DNA from 2 places in the Streptomyces sp. SudanB52_2052 genome. Region 1 is predicted to be linked to the other one. Evidence: riboswitches for the same ligand, from Rfam matches in the RefSeq annotation. Region 1 holds a riboswitch; the other holds the start of a gene.
What was found. Region 1 has a riboswitch for glycine ahead of gcvP (aminomethyl-transferring glycine dehydrogenase). Riboswitches for the same ligand answer to the same signal wherever they lie in the genome.
Positions count from the first base shown of each region.

Region 2: linked by a shared signal. The riboswitch ahead of gcvT (glycine cleavage system aminomethyltransferase GcvT) and the one ahead of gcvP (aminomethyl-transferring glycine dehydrogenase) in region 1 are both predicted to bind glycine.

Region 1 covers NZ_OZ186796.1:7,643,246-7,653,560, forward strand. Annotated here, with positions in the region: gene ACSUPV_RS34305 (FHA domain-containing protein) at 1-43, shown strand, start outside; partial or broken gene ftsR (transcriptional regulator FtsR) at 99-835, shown strand; gene ACSUPV_RS34315 (bifunctional nuclease family protein) at 921-1,394, shown strand; gene ACSUPV_RS34320 (MerR family transcriptional regulator) at 1,709-2,392, shown strand; gene ACSUPV_RS34325 (DNA polymerase IV) at 2,517-3,938, shown strand; gene ACSUPV_RS34330 (PRC-barrel domain-containing protein) at 4,056-4,433, opposite strand; glycine riboswitch at 4,547-4,642, shown strand; gene gcvP (aminomethyl-transferring glycine dehydrogenase) at 4,818-7,703, shown strand; gene ACSUPV_RS34340 (TOBE domain-containing protein) at 7,755-8,174, opposite strand; gene ACSUPV_RS34345 (ABC transporter ATP-binding protein) at 8,201-9,286, opposite strand; gene ACSUPV_RS34350 (ABC transporter permease) at 9,326-10,156, opposite strand; gene modA (molybdate ABC transporter substrate-binding protein) at 10,153-10,315, opposite strand, start outside.
Region 2 covers NZ_OZ186796.1:2,776,692-2,787,006, forward strand. Annotated here, with positions in the region: gene ACSUPV_RS12015 (ABC transporter permease) at 1-221, opposite strand, end outside; gene ACSUPV_RS12020 (ABC transporter substrate-binding protein) at 312-2,078, opposite strand; gene ACSUPV_RS12025 (ABC transporter permease) at 2,087-3,085, opposite strand; gene ACSUPV_RS12030 (enhanced serine sensitivity protein SseB C-terminal domain-containing protein) at 3,416-4,216, opposite strand; gene ACSUPV_RS12035 (enhanced serine sensitivity protein SseB) at 4,381-5,169, opposite strand; gene ACSUPV_RS12040 (AAA family ATPase) at 6,122-6,793, opposite strand; glycine riboswitch at 7,016-7,115, shown strand; glycine riboswitch at 7,116-7,224, shown strand; gene gcvT (glycine cleavage system aminomethyltransferase GcvT) at 7,259-8,380, shown strand; gene gcvH (glycine cleavage system protein GcvH) at 8,484-8,861, shown strand; gene glyA (serine hydroxymethyltransferase) at 8,876-10,138, shown strand; gene ACSUPV_RS12060 (L-serine ammonia-lyase) at 10,225-10,315, shown strand, end outside.

The sequences.
Region 1 (10,315 bases):
CAAGTACCGGCTGGTCTTCTACGCCAGCCAGCGGGGCTACTGACCCGGGCTCGTTCCGGGGCGACCCCCAGCGAAGGTCCATCCGTCAGGGAAGGTCCATGCTTCGAACACCGAGCGGCGGTGCCGGGCACGGCACCGCCGCCACGGACAGTGGGCTGATGAGCATCGGCACGGTGCTGAACGTGCTGCGCGACGAGTTTCCCGAAGTCACCATCTCCAAGATCCGTTTCCTGGAGTCGGAGGGGCTCATCGAGCCGCAGCGGACCCCCTCGGGTACCGCAAGTTCAGCGCCCACGACGTCGAGCGCCTCGGTCACGTCCTGAGGATGCAGCGGGACCACTATCTGCCTCTGAAGGTGATCCGGGAACACCTGGAGGTCATGGAGCGCGGTGAGGCCGTACCTCTGCCGGCGCTGGGCCGTCAGCGGGACGGCGATGCCGCGCCCGAAGCGGCCGAGGGGCCCACGGCCGCCAGGATCGGGCGTGCGGAGCTGCTCGCCGCCGCCGGGGTCGAGGAGGAAGAGCTCAGGGAGTGGGAGTCGTACGGGCTCGTCACTCCACTGGAGGACGGGGCGTACGACGCCGAGGCGGTCACGGTGGCCTCGCTCGTCGCCGAGCTCGGGCGGTTCGGCATCGAGCCGCGGCACCTGCGGGTGATGAAGGCCGCCGCCGACCGTGAGGCCGGGCTCGTGGACCAGGTCGTGGCTCCGCTGAGGCGGCACCGGAACCCGCAGACCAGGGCCCATGCCGAGGCCCGTGCCAAGGAACTGGCGGGGCTCACGGTGAAGCTGCACGCGGCGCTCGTGCAGATCGCGCTCGGGGTGCGGCTGCCGTGAGGCGGCCGGCCTCGCGAGGGCCGGATCGGGCGCCTGATCCCGGCCCGACTACCCAAACATCCCGAGCACGGCCTAGGGTTGCTGTGTGAACGAGCTCGATGTCGTAGGTGTCCGGGTCGAAATGCCCTCCAACCAACCGATCGTGCTGCTGCGTGAAGTGGGGGGCGACCGTTACCTCCCCATTTGGATCGGACCGGGGGAGGCGACGGCGATCGCCTTCGCCCAGCAGGGCATGGCTCCCGCGCGGCCGCTGACCCACGACCTGTTCAAGGACGTGCTGGAGGCGGTCGGTCAGGAGCTCACGGAAGTGCGCATCACGGACCTGCGTGAGGGGGTCTTCTACGCGGAGCTGGTCTTCGCCAGTGGCGTCGAGGTGAGTGCCCGCCCGTCCGACGCCATAGCGCTCGCCCTGCGCACGGGGACGCCGATCTACGGCAGCGACACAGTGCTCGACGACGCCGGTATCGCGATCCCGGACGAGCAGGAGGACGAGGTGGAGAAGTTCCGCGAGTTCCTCGACCAGATCTCTCCGGAGGACTTCGGCAGCAGCAGCCAGTGAACCCCCGGTCCGGTGAAGGCCGGGCGGGGCGGGAGCACCAGCGGTCAGGGAGTCGTGTGGGCGGCCCGGCGGACGATGTGGTCCGTGGCGGAGCCGCCCGCCGCGTTGTCGGGGTGAAATGCCCGCATGTGCCGGTGGCGAGTGAGAGCGTCACGAGGCCCATGCCGAACGCATTCGGCTAGCCTTTCCCCGCGGTGGGGCACGGGAAACCACTCCTAGGGTGATTATCACTCGGCGTGGCGAGTGTGGCGATCGTTGACGCACCCCTGGTGACTGCCTACCGTCGAGAAGGCAGGTCAAGGACGGAGGTCGGCGTGAGAAGCAGCGGCGACGGTACGGCTGGGGGCGGCCCCGAGCGCAGTCTCAGGGCGAGCGGTCCGTACCCTCCCCCCGGCTCTCGGCTCCGCTCGAGCGGGGGATACTCCCAGCCCGGCGGCGCGGCCGATCACGCTCCGCAGCGACCGACGGCCGTGCCGAGCAGCGGAGGGACGACGTCCATGGCGTCCGAGCAGATCGGCTATCGAGGTCCCACGGCATGCGCCGCCGCCGGTATCACCTACCGGCAGCTGGATTACTGGGCCCGCACAGGTCTCGTCGAGCCGAGCGTGCGCCCCGCCTACGGGTCCGGGACGCAGCGGCTGTACAGCTTCCGGGACGTCGTCGTCCTGAAGATCGTCAAGCGGTTCCTCGATACCGGAGTGTCCCTGCAGAACATCCGCACAGCCGTCCAGCATCTGAGAGAACGCGGTTTCCGCGACCTGGAGCGGATGACGCTGATGAGCGACGGCGCGACGGTGTACGAGTGCACCTCGCCGGACGAGGTCCACGCCCTGCTCCAAGGGGGCCAGGGCGTCTTCGGGATCGCCGTGGGCGTGGTGTGGCGGGACGTCGAGAGCGCGCTGTCCCAGCTGCACGGAGAGCGGATCGATACCGGCGAGACGCTGGTCGGACCCAACCCGGCGGACGAGCTGGCGCGACGGCGGAACCGGGCCGTCTGAGCCCTGGGCAGTGCGTGGCCGCAGTAGGCGGGACGTTTCCGCGCCGCGCTGCAAGCGGTTTCCGTCGGCGCGGTTCGAGCGGTCGCCGGGGGCGTTGTCAGTGGCGTAGGGCAGCATCGGAGATGTGAGAACCGCGCCCACGATCCTGCATCTCGACATGGATGCCTTCTTCGCCTCGGTGGAGCAGGCGTCCAAGCCGAGTCTGCGCGGGAAGGCCGTGGTCGTCGGTGGCCTCGGGCCCCGGGGTGTGGTCGCCACGGCGTCGTACGAGGCGCGGGTCTTCGGTGTGCATTCGGCGATGCCCATGGGGCAGGCCCGACGGCTCGCGCCCAACGCCGCGTATCTCGTGCCCCGCTTCGGGTTCTACCGGGCGATCAGTGAGCGGGTGATGGAGCTGCTGCGCGCGCTGTCGCCGTTGGTGGAGCCGCTGAGCCTGGATGAGGCGTTCGTGGACCTGGAGGCCGGGGGAGCGGCCTGGGACGAGCAGTCGGCGCGCCTGGTCGGGGCGCAGCTCCGCGCCGACATCCGGGCCGTCACGGGGCTCACGGGGTCGGTGGGGCTCGCCGCCTCCAAGATGCTCGCGAAGATCGCCTCGGAGCAGGCCAAGCCCGACGGACTGGTGGTCATCGAGCCGGGGACCGAGCGGGCGATGCTCGAACCGATGTCGGTGCGGACCCTGCCGGGTGTCGGACCGGCCACGGGTGACCATCTGCGGCGGGCCGGGATCACGACGGTCGGGGAGATCGTCGAGGCGGGCGAGGACGAGCTGGTGCGGCTGCTGGGGAAAGCGCACGGGCACGGGCTCTACACGATGGCGCTGGCGCGGGACGACCGGCCCGTGGTGGCGGAGCGCGAGGCGAAGTCGGTGTCGGTCGAGGACACCTACGACGTGGACATCCACGACCGGGTGCGGGTCGGGCTGGAGGTGCAGCGGCTCGCCGACCGGTGCGTGCGGCGGCTGCGCGGGGCGGGGATGTCGGGGCGGACCATCGTGCTGAAGGTGCGGCGGTACGACTTCTCGACGCTCACCCGTTCCGAGACGCTGCGCGGGCCGACGGACGATCCCGCGGTGATCCGGGAGGCGGCGGCCCGGCTGCTGGACTCGGTCGACACGACGGGCGGGGTGCGGTTGCTCGGGGTCGGGGTCAGCGGGCTCGCCGACTACACGCAGGAAGACCTCTTCGCGCAGGCGGCGGGGGAGCGGGCCGTCGCAGAGGGGCCGGTCGAGGAACACGCCGCGGCGCCGGCCGAGGAACAGCCGGCCCTCGCCGATCGGCGGTGGCCCGCCGGGCACGACGTGCGGCACGCCGAGTTCGGGCACGGGTGGGTGCAGGGCAGCGGTCTGGGGCGGGTGACCGTACGGTTCGAGACGCCCGGCTCGGAGCCCGGGCGGGTGCGGACCTTCCGGGTGGACGACCCCGATCTGGAGCCGGCGGATCCGTTGCCGCTGGTGTTACGAAGACCCGAGGGGGGCGGTGGCGTCGATTCCGCTTCCCCGGTCGGGTCGGCCTCGGGGGATGCGCAGTCCGTGGCGTCGTCGGAGTAGGGCGTCGTCGGAGCAGAGGGCCGTGCGGGGGTCGGGGCGGGGATCGGCGAGACCTGTTGCCGGACGGCAGGGGAGGGCGAGCGGGCCGGTCGGGGGTCGGCCGGGTGGGGCAGGGCTTCAGGGGGTCGGCTCGTCCGTGCCCGCCAGTTTGCCGAAGCCGCGGTCCTGGAGCGGGGGAGGAGCGGCGATGTCGAGACCGTAGTGGTGGTAGAGCTGGAGTTCCTGCTCCGGGGAGAGGTGGCGGCCGACGCCGAAGTCGGGGGCGTCCTTGATCAGGGCGCGGTCGAAGGGGACGTGGAGGGCGCCGTCGATCAGTTCGCTGGGCTCCAGGGGGACGAACGCGTCCCTGCTGAACAGGCCCGTCCGTATGGCCGCCCACTCGGGCTCACCGGTGGCGTCGTCGAGGTAGACCTCGTCGATCGTGCCGATCCTGGTTCCGTTGCGGTCGAATGCCTTGCGGCCGATCAGGTTGCGCGGATCGATATCGGTACGCACGGGCCCTCCACAGGGTCGCAACTCATCCGTAATCACTACAAAACGGCACAATCGAAGAGGCGGCCACTCGAAGGTACGTGCGTTGACCTCGCTGGTACGCTGGCATCGGCTGTTGACCCCGTGCGGGAGAGTCCTCCGGACACCACCGGAGGCGCCGAAGGAGCAAATCCTCCCCGGAATCTCTCAGGCCCACGTACCGCACGGACGAGGTCACTCTGGAAAGCAGAGCGGGTGTCGACGGCTTCCGCTCTCACCGACGGTGAAAGCCGGAGGCCTTCGGGCGATCCGGTGAAGCTCTCAGGTTGAGATGACAGAGGGGGAGGCCGTCCGGGTACCCGCGCCGTGGTGCCCCTCGAAGGTCGTGTGACCAGGAGGCCTCCGCAAATGACCGCCCACCGCATTCCGCTCTCCGAGCTCGAAGAGGCAGTCCCCTTCGAGCAGCGCCACATCGGCCCCGACCACGAGGCCTGCGCCAAGATGCTCGCGCAGGTCGGCTACGGCTCGCTGGACGAGCTGACGGCCGCCGCCGTCCCGGCCGTGATCAAGAGCACCGAGGCCCTCGATCTGCCCAGCGCGCGCAGTGAGGCCGAGGTGATCGCCGAGCTGCGGTCCCTCGCCGACCGCAACCAGGTCCTCGGATCCATGATCGGCCTCGGGTACTACGGCACGTTCACCCCGCCGGTCGTCCTGCGCAACGTCATGGAGAACCCGGCCTGGTACACGGCCTACACGCCGTACCAGCCGGAGATCTCGCAGGGGCGGCTCGAGGCTCTGCTCAACTTCCAGACCATGGTCGCCGACCTGACCGGACTGCCGACCTCCGGCGCCTCCCTGCTGGACGAGGGCACCGCGGCCGCCGAGGCCATGGCGCTGTCGCGGCGTATGGGCAAGAACAAGAAGGGCCTGTTCCTGGTCGACGCGGACGCGCTGCCGCAGACCATCGCCGTGATCCAGACCCGGGCCGAGCCGACCGGCGTCGAGGTCGTCGTCGCCGATCTCAGCGAGGGCATCCCGGCCGAGGTCGCCGAGCGCGAGATCAACGGTGTCCTGATCCAGTACCCGGGCGCCTCCGGTGCCGTACGGGACATCAAGCCGGTCATCGACCAGGCGCACGAGCTCGGGGCGCTCGTCACCGTCGCCGCCGATCTGCTCGCGCTGACGCTGCTGAAGTCGCCCGGTGAGCTGGGCGCGGACATCGCGGTCGGCACGACCCAGCGCTTCGGCGTGCCGATGGGCTTCGGCGGACCGCACGCCGGCTACATGGCCGTCCAGGAGAAGATGGCGCGCAGCCTGCCCGGGCGGCTCGTCGGCGTGTCCGTGGACGCCGACGGCAACAAGGCCTACCGGCTGGCGCTGCAGACCCGTGAGCAGCACATCCGCCGCGAGAAGGCGACCAGCAACATCTGCACGGCGCAGGTGCTGCTCGCCGTGATGGCCGGCATGTACGCCGTCTACCACGGGCCGGAGGGTCTGAAGGGCATCGCGCGGCGCACCCACCGGTACGCCACGGTCCTCGCCGCCGGGCTCGCGAACGGTGGCGTGGAGGTCGTGCACGGCTCCTACTTCGACACCCTGACCGTGCGCGTCGCGGGCCGTGCCGCCGAGGTCGTGGCCGCGGCGCGCGACAACGGGGTCAACCTGCGTCTCGTCGACGCCGACCACGTCTCGATCGCCTGCGACGAGACCACCACGCGGGCCCAGCTGCGAGCCGTGTGGGCCGCCTTCGGGGTCGAGGGGGTCATCGAGGCGCTGGACGCCGCCGCGGAGGACGGGCTTCCGGCCGGCCTGCTGCGCACCGACGACTACCTCACGCACCCCGTCTTCCACCAGCACCGCTCCGAGACGGCGATGCTGCGCTACCTGCGCCGGCTGGCCGACCGGGACTACGCGCTCGACCGCGGCATGATCCCGCTGGGCTCCTGCACCATGAAGCTCAACGCGACCACCGAGATGGAGCCGGTCACCTGGCCCGAGTTCGGGCAGCTGCACCCCTTCGCGCCCGCCGAGCAGGCCGCGGGCTACCTCACGCTCATCCACGAGCTGGAGGACCGGCTCGCCGAGGTCACCGGCTACGACAAGGTGTCCCTCCAGCCGAACGCCGGGTCGCAGGGCGAACTGGCCGGACTGCTCGCCGTGCGCGGCTACCACCGGGCCAACGGCGACGCGCAGCGCACCGTGTGCCTGATCCCGTCGTCAGCCCACGGCACCAACGCCGCGAGCGCGGTGATGGCGGGCATGAAGGTCGTCGTCGTGAAGACCGCCGAGGACGGCGAGATCGACGTCGAGGACCTGCGCGCGAAGATCGAGCAGCACCGCGACGAGCTGGCGGTGCTGATGATCACCTACCCCTCCACGCACGGCGTGTTCGAGGAGCACGTCTCCGAGATCTGCGCGCAGGTGCACGAGGCGGGCGGCCAGGTCTACGTCGACGGAGCCAACCTCAACGCCCTCGTGGGGCTCGCCAAGCCCGGGCACTTCGGCGGGGACGTCTCGCACCTGAACCTGCACAAGACCTTCTGCATCCCGCACGGCGGCGGAGGTCCCGGCGTCGGTCCGGTCGCGGTGCGCGAGCACCTCGCGCCCTACCTGCCGAACCACCCGCTGCAGCCCGAGGCCGGACCGGAGACGGGCATCGGGCCCATCTCCGCGGCGCCCTGGGGCTCGGCCGGGATCCTGCCGATCTCCTGGGCCTACGTCCGGCTCATGGGCGGCGAGGGGCTGAAGCGGGCCACGCAGGTGGCGGTGCTCAGCGCCAACTACATCGCCAAGCGCCTGGAGCCGCACTACCCCGTGCTGTACACCGGCCCGGGCGGGCTCGTCGCGCACGAGTGCATCATCGACCTGCGGCCGCTGACCAAGGCGACCGGCGTGAGCGTCGACGACGTGGCGAAGCGGCTGATCGACTACGGCTTCCACGCGCCGACGATGTCGTTCCCGGTGGCCGGGACGCTGATGATCGAGCCGACCGAGTCGGAGGACCTGACCGAGCTGGACCGGTTCTGCGAGGCGATGATCGCCATCCGCGCCGAGATCGAGAAGGTCGGCTCGGGCGAGTGGCCCGCGGACGACAACCCGCTGCGGGGCGCCCCGCACACCGCCGGCGCGCTCGCCGGGGAGTGGGAGCACGCCTACAGCCGTGAGGAGGCCGTCTTCCCGGCCGGGGTCGCGGCGGCCGACAAGTACTGGCCGCCCGTGCGCCGCATCGACCAGGCCTTCGGCGACCGGAACCTGGTCTGCTCCTGCCCGCCGCTGGACGCGTACGAGGACTGATCCGGCGCACGCCGGTCCGTGGGAGGGCTCTGCCGTGCGGGGCCCCTCCCGTCATGTCGCGGCGAGTGCCACCTCGGTCGACTTGATCAGGGCGACGACTGGGGTTCCGGGCGACAGGGTGAGGTCGTCCGCGGCGTCCTTGGTGATCGCGGCGGTCAGCGCGCCGTCCTCGACGGTGACGCGGACGGAGGTCATCGCGTCGCCGCTCGTGACGTCCTGGACCGTGCCCGGGAGCCGGTTGCGGATGGACAGGCCCTCGACGGGGGCGGTGGCCAGCGAGATCTCCGTCGACTTCACCAGGGCCCGCACGGCGGTGCCCGGAGCGAGGCGGAGATCCTCGGCGGCCTCGCGGGTGATCGCCGCGGTGAGGTCCTGGCCGCCGGTGAGGCGGACCCTGACCGTCGCCATGACCTCGCCGGGTGTGACGGCGGTGACGACGCCGGGGAGCTGGTTGCGGATGCTCAGGCTCATGGGGGAACGGTAGCCCGGCACATCCCTCATGCCGGGTATGCGTGGGTCTGCGTCGCCTTGACCGCCGCCCACACCGGTGCCCCGGGGTGGAGATCGAGTTCGGCCGCGGCGACCGTGGTGAGGTCGGCGGCCAGGGGCAGCTCACCGGTGAGGTCCGCGCGGATCTGGTCGCCGTGCGTCTCCAGCCCGGCGACCTCGCAGTGCCACAGGTTGCGGGCGCTGGAGCCGGTCGGGCGGTCCCGGTACAGCGTCACCGCGCCCGGCGGGAACGCCACGAAGACCGGGCCGGACAGCTCCTCCGTGGTCGTGATGCCCGGGCCGGTGTCCAGACGGACCGTGTGGCCCTCGGCCCGCCCCTTGTAGAGGTTGAGGCCGACGAGCCGGGCGATGTAGTCCGTGCGGGGGTGGCGGGCGATGTCGGAGGGCGTGCCCTCCTGGACGACCCGGCCGTCCTCGACGACGACCAGGCGGTCGGCCAGCACCATGGCGTCCAGCGGGTCGTGCGTGACGAGGACGGCCACGGCCTCGAACTCGGCGAGGTGGCGCCGGAGCTGGGCGCGCACCTCCAGGCGGGTCCGGGCGTCGAGCGCGGCGAGCGGCTCGTCCAGGAGCAGCAGCCGGGGCCGGGTGGCCAGGGCACGGGCCAGGGCCACGCGCTGGGCCTGGCCGCCGGAGAGGCGGCGGGGCTTGGCCCCGGCGTGGTCGGCGAGGCCCATGCGGTCGAGCCACTCGGTGGCCTGGGCGCGGGCCTCGGCCTTTCCGGCGCCCCGGCAGCGCGGCCCGAAGGCGACGTTGTCCAGGGCGGTCAGGTGCGGGAAGAGCAGATAGTCCTGGAAGACCACGCCGACCGGGCGGGACTCGGGTGCCGTGCCGTCCAGCCGGGTGCCGTCCAGCAGCAGATGGCCGGACGTGAGCGGGATCAGGCCCGAGAGTGCGCGCAGGGCCGTGGTCTTGCCGGCGCCGTTGGGGCCGAGCAGGGCGACGACGTCGCCGGGCGCCGCGGCGAGCGTGACGTCGAGGCGGAACGCGCCGCGGTCGACGACGAGACGGGCGTCGAGGCCTTCGGAGAGGTGACCGGGGGGCGGTGTGCCGAGGTCGGTCGTCTCGGTCATGAGGATCACGTCCAGGGGGTCAGGGGACGGGCCACGGCATCACGACGCCGTCATCCAGCGGTCCCGCAGGGCCGCCAGCACGGCGATGGACACGGCCAGCAGCACCAGGCTGAGGGCGATCGCCGCCGCCGGGTCGTTCTGGAGGGCGAGGTAGACCGCGAGGGGCATGGTCTGCGTCCGGCCCGGGAAGTTGCCCGCGAAGGTGATCGTCGCGCCGAACTCCCCCAGCGCCCGGGCCCAGGCCAGCACCGCACCGGCCGCGACGCCCGGCGCGATCAGCGGCAGGGTGACCCGGCGGAAGGCGGTGAAGCGGGAGGCGCCCAGGGTGGTGGCGGCCTCCTCGTAGCGCGGGTCGGCGGCCCGCAGGGTGCCCTCCACGCTGATGACGAGGAACGGCATCGCCACGAAGGTCTCGGCGAGGATCACACCCGTCGTCGTGAAGGGCAGCGTGATGCCGAACCAGGAGTCGAGCCACTGCCCGACGACGCCGTTGCGCCCGAAGGCGAGCAGCAGGGCGACACCGCCCACGACCGGCGGCAGCACCAGCGGCAGGGTGACCAGGGCCCGTACGAATCCGCGGCCCGGGAAGCGCGTGCGGGCCAGCAGCCAGGCCAGGGGGACCCCGACGACCAGGCTCAGCCCCGTCGCCGCCGTGGCGCAGACGAGGGACAGCCGGAGCGCCTCCCACACCTCGGCGCTGGTCAGCTGTTCGGGCAGGCTGCGCCAGGGTGCCCGGACGAGCAGGGCGATCAGGGGCAGGAGCAGGAACGCCAGGCCGATGAGGGCGGGGGCCAGCAGAGGGATCGGCACCACCCGGGACCGGCCGCGGTGGCGGTCGCGGCGGGGCCGGCTCTCCAGCGTGTCGGTCATGGCTTGAGGAACCCGGCCCCGGACAGCACCTTCTGGCCTTCGGCGGAGCGGACCAGGGCGATGAAGGCCTTCGCCGTCTCGGGGTCGGGGGCGTTCTTGAGCCGGGCGATCGGGTAGTCGTTGACGGCCTCGGCCGACTCGGGGAACTCCACGCCCTCC
Region 2 (10,315 bases), 4.9 Mb from region 1:
TTCCAGTACTGCTCGTAGACGGGCTGGTCCAGTCCCAGGTTCTTCTTGATCGCGGCGACGGACTCGGGGTTCGCGTCCTTGCCGACGTACTGGGTGGCCAACTGGTCGGCCGTCTGGCCCCCGAGGCGGGGCACCAGGAAGAAGATGGCGAAGGTGACTGCGCTGACCACCAGCAGCAACAGCACCGCGCCCATGACGCGTCGGAGGATGTACGCAGCCACAGCTGTACGGCCCCGGGTGGCCGCGGCGGGATCGTCCGCCGCGGCCACCCGGTGCCTTCACCTGCCTTTCGAAAGGATCCGGCCTGCTGGTTACTTCGAGGAGCTCATCAGCAGGTAGTCGTACATGCCGAGGTAGGCCTGCGTGACCGTGACGTTGTTCGCCGACGTCGGCCGGAGCAGCAGGTTCTTGCGGTAGAACAGCGGGACCACCGAGGCGTTGTCGAGCACCATCTTGTCGATCTCGCCCCAGGACTTGGTGCGGGCCGCGTCGTCGGTGTTGGCGATCGCGTCCGTCAGGGCCTTGTTGATCTTCGGGTCGTCCAGCTCCATCAGGTTGTTGCCGCCCGAGGGCTTGATGGCCGCGCCGTTGACGATCTGGTCGAGGAAGCCGTAGCCGGTCGGCCAGTCGGCGCCCCACGCCATCGAGAGCATGCCGAGCTTGTTCTGGTGGACGTAGGACGGGACACCGGCGAAGTTGGAGAAGTACTTGCCGGAGGGGAACTGCTTGATCTCGATGTTGATGCCGATCTTCTTCAGCGACTCCTGGACGGCCGTGGCGGCCGCGACCTCGGCGGGCCGGTCCGAGCGGGCGGTGAGGATCGTGTTGAAGCCGTTCGGCTGACCGCAGGCCTTCAGCTCCGCCTTGGCCTTGGCCACGTCACCCTTGTGACCGTCGGTCGCGTAGGTGTCGAACTTGGTGTAGCCGTTGACCGACGGCGGCAGCAGCGTGGTCGCCACGTCGCCCTTCGGCGAGCCGCCCACCGCGTTCAGCACGGACTGCTTGTCGAGACCCCACTGGACGGCCTTGCGGCAGTGCTCGTTGTCGAACGGCTTCACGTTGACGTTGAGCGCGATGTACTGCGTGGCGCCCGCGTAGGAGCTGTCCGTCTGGTTGGCGAGCTTGCCGCGCAGGACCTTCGGCTGGGTCTGCGGCTGCACACCGGTGCCGGCCGCGTCAGCCGTGATCTTGTCGGAGATCAGGTTGTTGTCGACCGTGACCGGGTTGACCTTGAACTTGATCGAGATCTTGTCCGGCAGGGCCTTGCGGATCGGGTCCGTCTTCGGGTCCCACTGCTTGTTGCGCACGAGGGTGGCGCCGCGGCCCTCCTCGTAGGACTGGAACTGGTACGGGCCGGAGGACACGATGTTCTGCACGTACTTCGCACCGGTGTCCTTCGCCTTCGGCACCGGCGCCGTCTGCGAGAACGTCGCCAGGTAGTCGAAGTCGGCGAACGGCTGCTTCAGCTTGAAGACGATCGTCCGGTCGTCCGGCGTCTCGATCGACTTCAGGCCCTCGGGGGACTTGTCCTTGTACGGGCCCTGGTACTTGTCGCCGCCCTCCAGGTACGCCTTGAAGTACGTCGGGCCGTTGGACAGGGCCTCGGGCGCGAAGTTGGAACGCTCGATGGCGTACTTCACGTCCTTGGACGTCACCGGGGTGCCGTCCTGGAACTTCACACCCGCACGCAGCTTGTACGTCCAGGTCTTGGCGTCCGGGCTGGACTTGCCGAGGGACTCGGCGAGGTCCGGCACGACCTCCAGGCCTTCCTTGCCCGCCGCCGGCTTGAACGTGGTGAGCGTCCGGCCGTAGAGACGGGAGAAGTTCTGGACCCAGCCGTAGTACGTGTTGCCCGGGTCGAGGGAGTCCGGCACGTCCGAGTGCTCGTACGTGACCGTCCCTCCCTTCTTGTCCGACGCGTTGACGATCGAGTTCAGCGCGGCGTCCTTCTTGCCGTTGCCTCCCCCGTCGTTGTCGTCTCCACCGCCGCCGCACGCGGCAGCTCCCAGCGACAGTGCCAGGACCGACGCAACGCCGGCGGTCACCCTTCTCGTCTTCACCTGAGGAAGCCCCCTCATTCGATGGATCACTTGCTGCGAGGGTCGAGGGCGTCACGCAGCCCGTCACCCAGCAGGTTGAAGGCCAGGACGGTGATGAAGATCGCCAGTCCGGGCACGAACATGTACTGCGGATCAGCCGTGTAGAGATCCACAGCGTTGCTGAGCATGCCGCCCCAGGAGGCCTGCGGCGGAGCGATACCGACACCGAGGAAGCTCAGCGCGGCCTCGAACAGGATGTTCGTCGGGATGATCAGCGTCGAGTAGACGAGGATCGGCGCGACGAGGTTCGGGAGGAGCTCCCGGAACAGGACGTACGGGCCGCGTGCCCCGAGGCTCGTGGCGGCCTCGATGAACTCCCGCTTGCGCAGGGTCATCGTCTGGGCGCGCACGATGCGGCCGATGTACGGCCAGCTGAAGAAGCCGATCACGAAGATCAGCACGCAGATGCGCAGGGGCAGGCCGTCGAGACCGAAGAACCCGTCCTGCACCGAGGCCGAGATCGAGATGGCGAAGAGCAGCAGCGGGAAGGCGAGGAAGGTGTCCATCAGCCTGCTGATGACGCTGTCGATCCAGCCGCCGTAGTAGCCGGCGATGACACCCAGCACGGTGCCGATGCACACGGACAGCAGCGTGGCGCCGCCCGCGACCAGGAGGGAGACCCAGGAGCCGTCGATGATGCGGGCGAGCATGTCCCGGCCGTACTGCGGGTCGACGCCGAGCGGGTGGTCCCAACTCATGCCGCCCCAGCCGCCCTTGGGGGCGAGCAGCGCCGGGTCGATGAGGTCCTGGTTGAACTTGTTGGGATCGAGGTTGAAGATCCACTGGATCGGTTTGGAGAACACCGCCATCAGCACGAGCAGGACGACGACGATGCCTCCCGCCATCGCCACCTTGTCCCGCTTGAAGCGCATCCAGGCGATCTGGCTGAGCGAACGCCCCTCGATCTGGCTCTTCTTGACCCCGGAGAGCACGGCCTCGGGCTGTGCTCCGGCTTCCGCCCCGGTGGTCTCGATGGGTGCGGTCACGGTGCGATTGACCCCTCTCGGGCCGGCGATCGCCGAGCCCCTGGCTGCCGCTGTAGCGGTTTTGTTTGTCTCGTACACGAGACCGACCCGGCCCGTGTCTTGCGGGGAGTCTTCAACGCTTTGGCGATCTGTTGCCAGACTTGACGAGGAAAGGATGCGTAAACGTGATGCTGTCTGCGGGGTTCCGTTATCCGGACAACGGGTAACGCGGGTCGGACGCGCTGTGTCAGGGGCATTTTAGGACAGAGACGCCCATTCAACCCTTATCTACGCGCGGAGAGCTGAATGCCTGTCGCTTTTGGGAGGGGGTGCCGGACAGGCCGGGAGAGGTCAGTACCGGCCCTGCGCCGGCGGGTAGCCGTAGCCCGAGGCCGGGGCCTGGACGGGGGCGGTGGCGTGGGCCTCGCGGTCGTAGAAGGGCCGGGCGTTCGCGCGCAGCCACATGGCGACCGGGTCGTGCTCGTCGGACATCGCGACGGTGGAGACGGGGAGCCCGTCCGGTACGGCGCCGAGGGACTGCTGCATCATCGCGCGCACCGAATCCACGGCCTGCGGCGAGGCGTCGTACACATCCAGTCCGATGGCGAGGTACGGCGCCCCGAGCGCGGGCTGCACCCAGGCGCGGCGCAGGGAGCGGACGGCCGGGGTGCGGTGGGCGTTCTGCGCGAGCAGGGCGTAGAACTGCGGGACCTCGATGGCGGGTTCGGACAGCCGCAGCGGTCCCGCGGGCTGGCGGTCCAGGCCCGTGGCGATCCGGCGCAGGTCGAGCCAGGGGATGCCGACGCCGCCGCCGGGGGCGTGCGGGTTGAGCCAGAGGCCGTAGTGGTCGGGGTAGAGGGCACGGGCGACGTCGACGCCGTCGACCACCTCGTACGAGCGGTTCCAGCCGCTGGCCGACAGCTCCTGTGCGGAGGTGACACAGGGGGCGTAGCCGTAGCCGTCGACCTCCATGTTCCCGTACTGGGCGTCCGGGGAGCCGGCCTGGCCGTGCCACAGGAGCATCCAGATCTGGCCGGTGTGCGGGGTGGCGAGCGCGCGCAGGAGAGCCTCGTAGGCGTCGTAGCGCCCGGGCGTGACCTGGCGCAGCATGTGCTCGACCTGTCCGGCCGCGGCCGTGCCGCTCGCGCTCACCTTTACCGCCCCTTCGTACAACGCCTCGACCGTGACCTAGCTTAAGCCCGCGCGCCGACTCGGGACTTGTCCTCGCCCGGCGCGTGCGGCTCCGTCTGCTGCCGGTCGCGCTCACGCGGCTGAGCCGCATGATGTTACAGTCCCGCGCCCCTGGGCCGGCTGATCTACCGCTGGTAGAAGGGCCGGACCCTGTCCTTCATCCACTCGCCCACCGGGTCCTCCGCCACGTCCAGGAGGACGAGGTTGACGGGCCAGGGGGCCGGGGACGTGGTGACGGCGCGGGTGAGCGCCTCCAGGGGGAGAGCGCGGAGGTCGCCTTCCCACTGGGAGAGTTCGACGCCGACGAACATCACGGGGTCGGCGGTCTCGATGGCGGCGAGGCAGCGGCGGGCGGTGAGGACGACGCCGGTCGCCTCGAACTCGGCGGAGGCGGCGGCGAGGAAGTCCACCGGGTCGTCCTGCCAGTCGGGCTCGAAGAGACGGACCCGGCCGCCGCTCGCGGGGCCGTCCAGAGGGGTCCGGCCGGCCCGGCACAGCTCGGCCACGGCGGGCGGCGGGAGCGGGATGCCGACGACACCGCCCGGGTTGACGGCTATCCCCGCGTGCGGGGGCAGGCCGCGGGCGAACTCCACGGCGGGGGCGATGGTGTACGGCATGTGGGAGCCGGCGACCTGGCGGAACTGCTCCTCGGAGCTGAACACCGGGACGTACGCCTGGCCGTCGATCTCGATGCCGGGCAGGTCGAGGGGGCCGCTGTGCGGGCCGCCGCCGTTGGGCAGCGGGACCCACACGAAGCTCCGGCCGAGCACCTCGACGATCCGCCCACCGGCGGACGGCCCCGCGCCGAGGGAGGCGGAGAGCACCTCCTCCAGCTCGTTGCCGGGCCATCCGCCGTGCGGGTGGGTCTGCGTCTGCGCCGGGAAGTCCGCGGAGAAGTCCGCCGGGAAGTCCATCTGCCTACCGCCTGCCTGGAACCACTGCTGTGGCCCAAAGGCTAGCGGCTCCCGCCCGGGCGACGGCCGGCCCGGGGTCCACGGCTCCGGGAGTGGGGGTGGCGGGCCGCTGGGCAGGGGTGAGCGACTGGACGGGTGGCTGCGCGGATGGGCGGGTGGCTGAGCCGTCGGCGGCCGGATGCGACATCCGGTGCGGATCCCGGGCTATCGGGTCGGCCGGCGCGGTTGCGGACGCCGAGGCCAGGGCTGGGGCCGGGAGGCCGGGGGCCGGCCGGTGGAACACGCAGCACCACCACGCGCGGCCGTCCGCGCCGACCGGTGAACGGGCCATGGGCGATCGACCCGGGCGGTGCAGTGCGGCCGACGGGCGCGGATGACCGGTCCGGGAACCACCATGCTCGGACACCGAGGGCGCTTCCGTGAACCGTGCTGCGCGGCCTGCCGGACGGTCGCCCCAGGGCTCTGGGCCCGGCATGCCCAGCAGTGGGCCCGCGCCCCCGCGCCCGGCACACAGCAGTGGCCCCACGTCCCCAGGCCCGGCACGCCCAGCGGTCGGCCCGCGCCCCACACCCGGCACACCCAACAGCCAGCCCGCGCCCCACACCCAGCACACCCAGCAGACGGCCCGCGCCCCCGCGCCCGGCATGCCCAGCAGACGGCCCGCGCCCGGCATGCCCGGCGGTCGGCCCGCGCCCCCGGCCCGGCACACCCAACAGCCAGCCCGCGCCCCACACCCAGCACACCCAGCAGACGGCCCGCGCCCCCGCGCCCGGCATGCCCAGCAGACGGCCCGCGCCCGGCATGCCCGGCGGTCGGCCCGCGCCCCCGGCCCGGCACACCCAACAGCCAGCCCACGCCCCACACCCAGCACGCCCAACAGACGGCCCGCGCCCCCACACCCGGCACGCCCGGCGGTCGGCCCTGGGATCCTTGTGCGTGGCCGGTTCGGGGATCAGCCCGTGAAGGCGATGCGGTGCAAGGTGTTCGCCGCGTCGCGGTCGGCGAGGATCGCTGAGCCGCAGCCCGCGGGCAGTTCGCCCTGTTCCACGGCGCGCAGCAGGCGGGTGGTCGCCGCGCGGTGGCGCAGGAACGCGTAGCGCGAGACGCCGCGGCCGCGGTCGCGCTGACCGGCCAGGGCTTGTTCGGGCGTGACGTCGAGGACGAGCAGGTGCAGGGTGCCGCCCCGGCGGCGGGCCTCGCGGGCGAGCCAGCGGCGGACCCAGGCCTGCGTGCCGCAGTCGTGCACCACGACCCCCTCGCCGCTGCGCAGGGCGCGGCGCAGCCCGGCGTAGTGGGCGAGGCGGACGAGCGGGCGGTAGACCGCGTAGGGGAGGAAGCGCGGCATGCGGCGGTCCCAGCGGTCGCGGGTGTCCTGGGAGTCGACGCGCAGGCCGGGCACGGTGCGCCGCATCAGCGTGGACTTGCCGCTGCCGGGCAGGCCCGTGACCACGACGAGGTCACGGGGGCCGAACAGCAGTGCGCGCGGGCTGCGGCCGGCGCGCTCGCGCAGATCGCGGACGACCGGCGCCGGCACCGGGCCGCAGGCCGCCCGGGCCGGTGCGGCGGCCGGCTGCTCGGGCGGCGCGATGCCCGTGGTCGTGGCGTACGCCGTGGTCCTGTTCACCGTGATCGTCCTCCCCTGGGGCCAGGTACGGAGTCCCATCCCCGCCGAGTGTAAAGAGAAGGTAATGCCGCAGGCCTCTCAATTCCGTACTCTTCCTGCAACAGGGCTGCTACAGGTCTCCGTGTCCGGCGCGCGGGACTCGTGCACTCCCTGGGAAAGGTCCCCCTGCCGCGCCGGAAGGATGCGTGCAATGATGTGCGCGCCAACTGCATACCGGCCGTTTGAATCCGCGCGGGAGAGTTCCCAGCACCGCTGACGCTGGGGCGCCGAAGGAGCAAGTCCCTCCCTTGAATCTCTCAGGCCCCGTTACCGCGCGGGCGAGGCACATCTGAAAAGCGGGTCGCCCACCACCGGCGGCTCCACCCAAGGTGCAAGCCGTGTCCCGTGTGGTCATGGCGAACCTCTCAGGTTCCGATGACAGATGGGGAGGAACGACCTCGCCGTCATGCCTGGGAGAAGCGACCGATGAGCAGTACAGGAGAACTCCGTCACACCGCGCTCGATGCCCTGCATCGTTCGCTCGGTGCGACGATGACCGACTTCGCCGGCTGGGACATGCCCCTGCGCTACGGCTCCGAGCGCGACGAGCACACCGCCGTGCGCACGAAGGCCGGGCTCTTCGACCTCTCCCACATGGGTGAGATCACCGTCACCGGGCCGCAGGCCGCCGCCCTGCTCGACTACGCGCTGGTCGGCAACATCGGCGGCGTGAAGCCGGGCCGGGCCCGCTACACCATGATCTGCCGGGCCGACGGCGGCATCCTCGACGACCTGATCGTCTACCGGCTGGGCGAGACGGAGTACATGGTCGTCGCCAACGCCTCCAACGCCCAGGTCGTCCTGGACGCCCTGACCGAGCGCGCCGCCGGTTTCGACGCCGAGGTGCGCGACGACCGGGACGCCTACGCGCTGATCGCCGTCCAGGGCCCGGAGTCCCCCGGGATCCTGGCGTCCCTCACGGACGCCGACCTCGACGGGCTGAAGTACTACGCCGGTCTGCCCGGCACGGTCGCCGGGGTCCCGGCCCTGATCGCCCGCACCGGCTACACCGGCGAGGACGGCTTCGAGCTGTTCGTGAAGCCGGAGCACGCCGTCGAGCTGTGGCAGGCCCTGACCAAGGCGGGCGAGGGCGCCGGACTGGTCCCGTGCGGGCTGTCCTGCCGCGACACGCTGCGACTGGAGGCCGGCATGCCGCTGTACGGGCACGAGCTGACCACCTCCCTGACGCCCTTCGACGCCGGTCTCGGCCGGGTGGTGAAGTTCGAGAAGGAGGGCGACTTCGTGGGCCGCGCGGCCCTGCGTGAGGCCGCGGAGAACGCGAACCACGAGCCGCCGCGCGTCCTGGTCGGCCTGATCGCCGAAGGCCGCCGGGTCCCCCGCGCCGGGTACGCCGTCGTCGCCGAGGGCAAGGTGATCGGCGAGGTCACCTCCGGGGCCCCCTCCCCCACGCTGGGCAAGCCCATCGCGATGGCCTACGTCGACGCCATGTACTCCGCGCCGGGCACGGCCGGTGTCGGTGTGGACATCCGGGGCAGTCACGAGCCGTACGAGGTCGTGGCGCTGCCGTTCTACAAGCGGCAGAAGTAGACACTGGCCCCGGGGGCCGGCAGCGGCTCCCGCGACCGTCGTCCCAGCTCACCAGCAGTCCCCCTTTTCACAGCACTCCCGCGCGTACAGGAGAATCCAGGCCATGAGCAACCCCCAGCAGCTGCGCTACAGCAAGGAGCACGAGTGGCTGTCGGCCGCCGAGGACGGCGTGTCGACGGTCGGCATCACGGAGCACGCGGCCAACGCGCTCGGCGATGTCGTGTTCGTCCAGCTTCCCGAGGTCGGTGACTCCGTGTCCGCCGGCGAGACCTGCGGCGAGCTGGAGTCGACCAAGTCGGTGTCCGACCTGTACTCGCCGGTCTCCGGTGAGGTCACCGAGGTCAACGAGGACGTCGTGAACGACCCGTCGCTGGTGAACTCGGCCCCCTTCGAGGGCGGCTGGCTGTTCAAGGTGCGGGTCACGGACGAGCCGGGCGACCTGCTCTCCGCCGACGAGTACACCGCGTTCTCCGCCGGCTGAGGAGTCGTAGCCGTATGTCCGTCCTGAACACCCCCCTGCACGAGCTCGACCCGGCCGTGGCCGCCGCGGTCGACGCCGAGCTGCACCGCCAGCAGTCCACGCTGGAGATGATCGCCTCGGAGAACTTCGCCCCGGTGGCGGTCATGGAGGCGCAGGGCTCGGTCCTCACCAACAAGTACGCCGAGGGCTACCCGGGCCGCCGCTACTACGGCGGCTGCGAGCACGTGGACGTGGTCGAGCAGATCGCGATCGACCGCGTCAAGGAGCTGTTCGGCGCCGAGCACGCCAACGTGCAGCCGCACTCCGGCGCCCAGGCCAACGCGGCCGCGATGTTCGCGCTGCTCAAGCCGGGCGACACCATCATGGGTCTGAACCTCGCCCACGGCGGGCACCTGACCCACGGCATGAAGATCAACTTCTCCGGCAAGCTCTACGACGTCGTCGCCTACCACGTGGGCGAGGACGGCCGGGTCGACATGGCCGAGGTCGAGCGGCTCGCCAAGGAGTCCAAGCCGAAGCTGATCGTCGCCGGCTGGTCGGCGTACCCGCGGCAGCTGGACTTCGCGGAGTTCCGCCGGATCGCGGACGAGGTCGGCGCGTACCTGATGGTCGACATGGCGCACTTCGCCGGGCTCGTCGCGGCGGGGCTGCACCCGAACCCGGTGCCGCACGCGCACGTGGTCACCACCACGACCCACAAGACGCTCGGTGGCCCGCGCGGCGGTGTGATCCTCTCCACGGCCGAACTGGCCAAGAAGATCAACTCCGCCGTCTTCCCCGGTCAGCAGGGCGGCCCGCTGGAGCACGTGATCGCCGCCAAGGCGGTCGCCTTCAAGGTCGCCGCCTCGGAGGACTTCAAGGAGCGCCAGCGCCGTACGCTGGAGGGTGCCCGCATCCTGGCCGAGCGTCTGGTGAAGGACGACGTCCGGGCCGTGGGCGTGGACGTCCTGTCCGGCGGCACGGACGTGCACCTGGTCCTGGTGGACCTGCGCGACTCCGAACTGGACGGTCAGCAGGCCGAGGACCGGCTCCACCAGATCGGCATCACCGTCAACCGCAACGCGATCCCGAACGACCCGCGTCCGCCGATGGTGACGTCCGGTCTGCGGATCGGCACCCCGGCCCTGGCCACGCGCGGGTTCCGGGCGGAGGACTTCGCGGAGGTCGCGGACGTCATCGCCGAGGCGCTGAAGCCGTCGTACGACGCGGAGGCCCTCAAGGCCCGGGTGAAGGCCCTGGCCGACAGGCACCCGCTGTACCCGGGCCTGAACAAGTAGCGAAGAAACCTTTCGGGTGCCGTGCCGGCCACAAGCGGGCGCGGCACCCACCCCCTCTGCACCACCCCGTAGTCAGGAGTTCCCCCGTGGCCATCTCGGTCTTCGACCTGTTCTCGATCGGCATCGGCCCGTCCAGCTCCCACACGGTCGGCCCCATGCGTGCGGCCGGCCTGTTCG